2 regions of the Streptomyces sp. NPDC054783 genome follow, and region 1 is predicted to be linked to the other one. Evidence: riboswitches for the same ligand, from Rfam matches in the RefSeq annotation. Region 1 holds a riboswitch; the other holds the start of a gene.
The links. A riboswitch is a leader RNA that binds a small molecule or an ion and turns the genes downstream of it on or off. The one in region 1 is predicted to bind cobalamin.
Positions count from the first base shown of each region.

Region 2: it holds a riboswitch for cobalamin, as region 1 does, so the genes downstream of both, ACWGJ5_RS04655 (ribonucleoside-diphosphate reductase subunit alpha) here and ACWGJ5_RS32640 (cobalamin biosynthesis protein) in region 1, are expected to answer to the same signal.

Region 1 covers NZ_JBSHAY010000024.1:51,609-55,784, forward strand. Annotated here, with positions in the region: gene ACWGJ5_RS32630 (anion permease) at 1-1,048, shown strand, start outside; gene ACWGJ5_RS32635 (hypothetical protein) at 1,083-1,310, shown strand; cobalamin riboswitch at 1,453-1,594, shown strand; gene ACWGJ5_RS32640 (cobalamin biosynthesis protein) at 1,699-2,664, shown strand; gene ACWGJ5_RS32645 (cobyric acid synthase) at 2,661-4,176, shown strand, end outside.
Region 2 covers NZ_JBSHAY010000002.1:75,932-80,107, reverse strand. Annotated here, with positions in the region: gene mctP (monocarboxylate uptake permease MctP) at 1-1,071, shown strand, start outside; gene ACWGJ5_RS04660 (GNAT family N-acetyltransferase) at 1,147-1,653, shown strand; adenosylcobalamin-variant (AdoCbl-variant) riboswitch at 1,719-1,818, shown strand; gene ACWGJ5_RS04655 (ribonucleoside-diphosphate reductase subunit alpha) at 1,957-4,176, shown strand, end outside.

The DNA.
Region 1 (4,176 bases):
CAAGGGTCTCGTCGACGAGACCGGCATCCGTCCCGAGGTCATCTTCGCCGCGCTGGTCGGCGCGATCCTCTGGAACCTGGTGACCTGGCTGGTGGGCCTGCCCTCCAGTTCCTCGCACGCCCTGATGGGCGGTCTGATCGGCGCCACCGTCGCCTCCGCCGGCTTCGGCGCCGTGCACGGTGACGCCCTGGTCACCAAGGTGCTGCTCCCGGCGGTCGCCGCGCCGATCGTGGCGGGCGTCGCCTCGATGCTGGCCACCCGGTTCTCCTACGGCATCGGCGGCAAGGCCGAGGGCGAGGCCACCCGCAAGGGTTACCGCGCCGGCCAGATCGCGTCCGCCGGCCTGGTCTCCCTCGCGCACGGCACCAACGACGCCCAGAAGACGATGGGCATCATCACCCTCGCGCTGATCGCGGGCGGCTCCATCGCCCCGGGCTCGAACCCTCCCACCTGGGTCATCCTCTCCGCCGGCCTGGCCATCGCGCTCGGCACGTACATCGGCGGCTGGCGGATCATCCGCACCATGGGCAAGGGCCTGACGGACCTGGAGCCGCGCCAGGGCTTCGCCGCCCAGACCAGCGCCGCGACCGCCATCCTGGCCTCCTCCCACCTGGGCTTCTCCCTGTCCACCACGCACGTCGTCTCCGGCTCGGTGATGGGCGCGGGCCTCGGCCGCAAGGGCGGGGTGGTCCGCTGGTCCACCGCGACCCGCATGGTCGTCGCCTGGGTGCTCACCCTCCCGGCCGCCGCGCTGGTCGGCGCGGGCGCCGAGTCCGTCACCGATCTCGGTGACTGGGGCACCGCCGTGGTCGCCGTCTTCCTGGTCGCCGCGAGCGCCGCGATCTGGAAGATCTCCCGCCGCGAGGTCGTCGACCACACCAACGTCGTGGCCGGGGCCGAGGAGCCGGCCGGCGTGGTGACCGCCGCCATCGCCGCGGTGACCCCGCCCCCGGCGGGCATGATCACCGAGGACCTGACGGCCACGATCGCCTCCCCGGCCGCCACCGAGCCCGCGCCCGAGGCCGCCCCGCCGGCCGCGACCGTCTGACCCCGGCCCCACCGGTAACCAAGGAAGCAACCCCATGAAGATCGACTGGTCGGCCCTCGGCTCCGTCTTCGGCGCCAGCCTCGTGTTCACCGTGGGCCTGGTGGCCCTGTTCACCCTCGGCATCAACGGTCTGGCCCGGCGCGAGAAGGCCGCGGCCCAGGGCAACTCCGCCACCCTCGCCGTCACCGGCGCCTACGTCTGCTTCGCGGCCTGCGCGGCGGCGGTGGCGTACGGCATCTTCCTGATCGTCTCCAAGTCCTGACGGACCACCACGAACCAGGCAACACGAAGGCTCCCCTCCAGGCGTGACGGAGGGGAGCCTTCGCCATGCCCACGGGCCACGGGCGCCCCACGGTGTGGGGATCGGCACACTCTCCCCTCGCAGGTCAACGGCAAGTTGACGGCCGTTCCGGGCGCGTGGTGGACTGCCCAGGCCATGTACGGCGGCAGAAGAGGAAGCCGGTGCGAATCCGGCGCGGTCCCGCCACTGTCACCGGGGAAGAACCCCCGGGAGCCAGGAACTCTCACCGCCGAATCTCGTCGAACCAGGGCGCGGACACCCTGAGTGAGGACATCGATCGCCATGCCCGGCTGCCGAAGGACAAGGACCCGCACCAGGCCCGCTCCTGTACCCACGACCGGCTGAGCCGATGGGTGCCGACCGCACTTTCGCGTACGGCGCCGCCGCCGGTCTTCTCGGTGACCTGCTCCTCGGCGATCCCCGCCGCGGGCATCCGGTCGCCGCGTTCGGACGTGCGGCCGCTGCCGTGGACCGCGCGTTGTGGCACGACCACCGCGGCTGGGGCACCGTGCACACCGCCGTGTGCGCCGGTGGCGCCGTCGCGCTCGGCACGCTGGCCGCACGCGCCGTACGCCCCTCCCCCGCCGCCTCCGTCGCACTGACCGCCGCCGCCACCTGGGCGGTCGTAGGCGGTACGTCGCTCGCCCGGGAGGCCCGCACGATCGGGCGCGCCCTGGAGTCCGGTGACGTCGAGGCGGCGCGGGCGCGGCTGCCGCACCTGTGCGGCCGGGACCCGCAGGCGCTGGACGCCGACGGGATCGCCCGGGCCGTGGTCGAGTCGGTCGCCGAGAACACCTCCGACGCCGTCGTGGGCGCCCTGGTGTGGGGGGCCGTGGCCGGGGTGCCCGGGCTGCTGGGGTTCCGGGCCGTCAACACCCTGGACGCGATGGTCGGTCACAGGTCCCCCCGCTACCGGCGCTACGGCTGGGCCTCCGCCCGGCTCGACGACGTCGCCGGCTGGCCGGGGGCCCGGCTGACCGCCGTACTCGCCGCCGTGGCCGGACCCGACCCGCGCGGTGCCCTGCGGGCCTGGAAGGCCGACGCCCACCGGCACCCGAGCCCCAACGCGGGGCCCGTAGAGGCGTCGTTCGCGGGTGTGCTCGGCGTGCGCCTGGGCGGAACGCTCTCCTACGGCGGCCGCGTCGAGCACCGGCCCGTACTCAACGGGGAGACCGGCCGGGCCGTCCGGGTCACCGACATCGACCGGGCCGTACGGCTCTCCCGCGGCGTCGGCCTGCTCGCGCTCGGCACCACGGTCGCCGCGCGCCTCCTCGTCAAAGGTGTCGTCAAGGGTCTGAAGGGACGTGGGAAGTGAACGGGGGACTCCTCGTCGCCGGTACCACCTCCGACGCCGGCAAGAGCGTCGTGACCGCCGGGATCTGCCGGTGGCTGGTGCGTCAGGGCGTGAAGGTCGCGCCGTTCAAGGCGCAGAACATGTCGCTCAACTCCTTCGTGACCCGCGAGGGCGCGGAGATCGGGCGGGCGCAGGCCATGCAGGCCCAGGCGTGCCGGATCGAGCCGACCGCGCTGATGAACCCGGTGCTGCTCAAGCCGGGCGGCGAACAGAGCAGCCAGGTGGTACTGCTGGGCAGACCGGTGGGCGAGCTGAGCGCACGCGGGTACCACGGCGGACGGCAGCAGAGGCTCCTCGGCACGGTGCTGGACTGCCTCGCCGAGTTGCGGGGCACGTATGACGCGGTGATCTGTGAGGGGGCGGGCAGCCCGGCCGAGATCAATCTGCGGCGCACCGACATCGTGAACATGGGGATCGCGCGCAATGCGCGGCTGCCCGTGCTCGTCGTCGGCGACATCGACCGCGGGGGCGTCTTCGCGTCCTTCTTCGGGACCGTCGCGCTGCTCTCGCGGGAGGACCAGGAACTGGTCGCCGGGTTCCTGGTGAACAAGTTCCGGGGGGATGTCTCCCTGCTGAAGCCCGGTTTGGAGATGCTGTACGGCCTCACCGGGCGGCGGACGTACGGTGTGCTGCCGTTCCGGCACGGGCTCGGCATCGACGAGGAGGACGGGATGGGGGTCCCCCCGCGGGAGCGAAGCCGAGCGTGGGGGAGGGCGTCGCTGCGCGGCACCGTCCGCGAGCCCACCGAGACTCCGCCGGTCGGCGCGGACGTGCTGCGCGTCGCCGTGTGCGCGATTCCGCTGATGTCCAACTTCACCGACGTGGACGCGCTGGCCGCCGAACCGGGAGTCGTGGTGCGGTTCGTGGACCGCGCGGAGGAGCTGGCGGACGCGGACCTGGTCGTCATCCCGGGCACGCGCGGGACCGTACGGGCCCTGGAGTGGCTGCGGGAGCGGGGACTGGCGGACGCCGTCGTCCGCAGAGCCGCCGAAGGCCGCCCGGTACTCGGCATCTGCGGCGGCTTCCAGATCCTCGGCGAGCACATCGAGGACGAGGTCGAGTCACGTGCCGGGGCCGTCCCCGGGCTCGGCGTGCTGCCCGTGCGGGTGCGGTTCGCCCGCGAGAAGACCCTCACCCGACCGGCCGGCGAAGCCCTGGGCGAGCGGGTCGAGGGGTACGAGATCCACCACGGGGTGGCCGAAATCCTCGGCGGCGAGGCCTTCCTGGACGGCTGCCGGGTCGGCCGGACCTGGGGCACGCACTGGCACGGCTCGCTGGAGTCGGACGGCTTCCGGCGGGCCTTCCTGCGCGAGGTGGCGGCCGCCGCGGGCCGCCGCTTCGTGCCCGCGCCGGACACCTCCTTCGCCGCGCTGCGCGAGGAGCAGCTCGACCGGCTCGGCGACCTGATCGAACAGCACGCGGACACGGACGCGCTGTGGCGGCTCATCGAGTCGGGCGCGCCGCAAGGACTGC
Region 2 (4,176 bases), on a different contig from region 1:
TACTCCTCCGGCCTGCGCGCCCCCGCCCTGATCGCGTTCGTCAAGGACGCGCTGATCTACATCGTCATCGCGGTGGCGATCATCTACATCCCGATCAAGCTGGGCGGCTTCGACGACATCTTCGCCAAGGCGGGCCACGCGTTCAGCCAGGTCAACCCGGCGACCGGCAAGCCGCGCGGCGCGCTCGTACCCCCGCAGGCCGGCCAGTGGACGTACGCCACCCTGGCCCTTGGCTCCGCCCTCGCGCTCTTCATGTACCCGCACTCGATCACCGCGACCCTGTCCTCCAAGAGCCGTGAGGTGATCCGCCGCAACACCACGATCCTGCCGCTGTACTCCCTGATGCTCGGCCTGCTCGCGCTGCTGGGCTTCATGGCGATCGCGGCCGGGGTCAAGGTCACCAACGGCCAGCTGGCCATCCCGCAGCTGTTCGAGAACATGTTCCCGGACTGGTTCGCGGGCGTGGCCTTCGCGGCGATCGGCATCGGCGCGCTGGTCCCGGCGGCGATCATGTCGATCGCGGCGGCGAACCTCTTCACGCGCAACATCTACCGGGACTTCATCAAGCCGGACGCCACGCCGAAGCAGGAGGCCCAGGTCTCCAAGCTCGTCTCGCTGCTGGTGAAGGTCGGCGCGCTGGTCTTCGTCCTCACCATGGACAAGACCGTCGCCATCAACTTCCAGCTGCTGGGCGGCATCTGGATCCTGCAGACCTTCCCGGCCCTGGTCGGCGGCCTGTTCACCCGCTGGTTCCACCGCTGGGCCCTGCTCGCCGGCTGGGCGGTCGGCATGGCGTACGGCACGGTCGCCGCGTACGGCGTCGCCTCCCCGACCCAGAAGCACTTCGGCGGCTCGGCCAAGGAGATCCCCGGCATCGGCGAGATCGGCTACATCGGCCTCACCGCGTTCGTCCTCAACGTCGTGGTCACCGTGGTCCTCACCTTCGTCCTCAAGGCCGTGAAGGCCCCCGAGGGCACGGACGAGACCAGGCCGGAGGACTACACGGCGGACGCGGGCGACCCGGGGGTGCAGGTGGAACTGCCGCCGGCCACCGCGGGCGCCGGTCACTGAGCGACTGCTGTACGACGGGCCGCCGGAGGAGAATCCGGCGGCCCGTTGTCGTACCCCTCCGGCACACTCGGTGCCATGGACATCGCGATCCGGCAGGCCATCCCCGACGAGTACGACGCCCTGGGCGAGATCACCGCCGAGGCCTACCTCCAGGACGGCCTCCTCGACTTCGGGGAGAGCGACGGGTACCTGGGCGAACTGAGAGACGTGGCCAAGCGGGCGGCCGTGGCGGAGGTTCTCGCGGCCGTACGGAACGACACCCTCCTCGGCGGAGTCACCTTCGTACCGTCCCCCGGCCCCATGGCCGACATCGCCCGCCCCGGAGAGGCCGAGATCCGCATGCTGGCCGTCTCCGGAGCCGCTCGCGGCCAGGGCGCCGGCGAGGCCCTCGTCCGGGCCTGCATCGACCGCGCACGGGCCATGCAGGGCTGCACGGCGGTCGTCCTGTCCACCCAGCGCACCATGCACGCGGCCCACCGCATCTACGAGCGCCTGGGATTCGTCCGCGTCCCCGAACGCGACTGGAACCCGATCCCGGAACTGGACGACATCACTCTGCTCACCTACAAGTTGACGCTCTGACACCGTCACGACACAACATCTGGGGGTGTCACCGCAACCCGGCACTAGATGTATGCTCTTCCTCGCTGTCGCCGCAGGGGAATCCGGTGTGAATCCGGAACTGTCCCGCAACGGTGTACTTGTGCGCGTCTGCGCTCAGGAGTCAGTCCGAGGACCTGCCGACAGCGCACCCGGCCGTCCGGTTCGGGTGGCCTTCAGACGTCCGGGCCTCGTGGGATGGGCCGGTGGACGCGACGCCGTGCGCGCTCGTGGCTGCCCCCTGCCCTCCACAAGGCCCCCGTGCCGAGCGAGGGAGAGCCCCACGTGACCATCGCGCCAGCAGATCCGGTTTCAGCCGGCGGCCTGGAGACCGACGGTCCCGGTACCGCGTTGCTGCGGACCCTGACCGAGCTGACCGCCGACCTTCCCGACGCCGACCCCGGCCGGGTCGCCGCCGCCGCGCTGCGGGGCCGGTCGGCGAGGGCTGACGAGGCGGAGTTGCGCGAGCTGGCCACGGAGGCCGCCGCCGGGCTCATTTCCGAGGATCCGGCCTACTCGCGGCTGGCCGCCCGGCTGCTGACCGTCTCCATCCGCGCCGAGGCCGCCTCGCAGGGCGTGACGTCCTTCACCGAGTCCGTGGCCGTGGGGCACCGCGAGGGGCTCATCGCCGACCGCACCGCCGACTTCGTACGGCTGCACGCCGAACGGCTCGACGCGCTGATCGACCGGCGGGCCGACGACCGCTTCGGCTACTTCGGCCTGCGCACCCTGCACAGCCGCTACCTGCTCCGGCACCCGATCACCCGCAGGGTCATCGAGACGCCCCAGCACTTCCTGCTGCGGGTCGCGAGCGGCCTGGCCGAGGACGACACGACCCGCTCCCTGGACGAAGTGGCCGCTCTGCACGGGCTCATGAGCCGGCTCGACTACCTCCCGTCCTCCCCCACGCTCTTCAACTCCGGCACGCGGCACCCGCAGATGTCGTCCTGCTACCTCCTCGACTCCCCGCTGGACGAGCTGGACTCCATCTACGACCGCTACCACCAGGTGGCCCGGCTCTCCAAGCACGCGGGCGGCATCGGACTGTCGTACTCCCGGATCCGCAGCCGCGGTTCGCTGATCCGCGGCACCAACGGGCACTCCAACGGCATCGTGCCGTTCCTGAAGACGCTGGACGCCTCGGTGGCCGCCGTGAACCAGGGCGGCCGGCGCAAGGGCGCCGCGGCCGTGTACCTGGAGACCTGGCACTCCGACATCGAGGAGTTCCTGGAACTGCGGGACAACACCGGTGAGGACGCCCGCCGTACGCACAACCTGAACCTCGCGCACTGGATCCCGGACGAGTTCATGCGCCGGGTCGACGCCGACGCGCAGTGGTCGCTGTTCTCCCCGGCGGACGTGCCGGAGCTGGTGGACCTGTGGGGCGAGGAGTTCGACGCCGCGTACCGCAAGGCCGAGGCGGCGGGCCTGGCGAAGAAGACCATGCCGGCGCGTGAGCTGTACGGCCGGATGATGCGCACCCTCGCACAGACCGGCAACGGCTGGATGACCTTCAAGGACGCGGCGAACCGCACCGCCAACCAGACGGCCCTGCCGGGGCACGTGGTCCACTCCTCCAACCTCTGCACGGAGATCCTGGAGGTCACGGACGACGGGGAGACGGCGGTCTGCAACCTGGGTTCGGTGAACCTCGGTGCCTTCGTGGCCGACGGGGACATCGACTGGCAGCGGCTGGACGACACCGTCCGCACCGCGGTCACCTTCCTCGACCGCGTGGTCGACATCAACTTCTACCCGACCGAGCAGGCGGGACGGTCGAACGCCAAGTGGCGTCCCGTCGGCCTCGGCGCGATGGGTCTGCAGGACGTCTTCTTCAAGCTGCGCCTGCCCTTCGACTCGCCGGAGGCCAGGGCCCTGTCCACGCGGATCGCCGAGCGGATCATGCTCGCCGCGTACGAGGCCTCCGCCGACCTGGCCGAGCGCAACGGCCCGCTGCCGGCCTGGGAGAAGACCCGTACGGCCCGGGGTGTGCTGCACCCCGACCACTACGGCGTCGAACTGACCTGGCCGGAGCGCTGGGCGGCCCTGCGCAGCCGTGTCGCCGAGGTCGGCATGCGCAACTCCCTCCTGCTGGCCATCGCGCCCACCGCCACCATCGCCTCCATCGCGGGCGTGTACGAGTGCATCGAGCCGCAGGTGTCGAACCTGTTCAAGCGCGAGACGCTGTCCGGTGAGTTCCTGCAGGTCAACTCGTACCTGGTGCAGGACCTGAAGGAGCTGGGCGTGTGGGACGCCCGCACCCGTGAGGCGCTGCGCGACTCGAACGGCTCGGTGCAGGACTTCGCGTGGATCCCGGCCGACGTACGGGCGCTGTACCGCACGGCGTGGGAGATCCCGCAGCGCGGGCTGATCGACATGGCGGCGGCCCGCACCCCGTTCCTGGACCAGGCCCAGTCCCTGAACCTCTTCCTGGAGACGCCGACCATCGGCAAGCTCTCCTCGATGTACGCGTACGCCTGGAAGTCGGGCCTGAAGACGACGTAC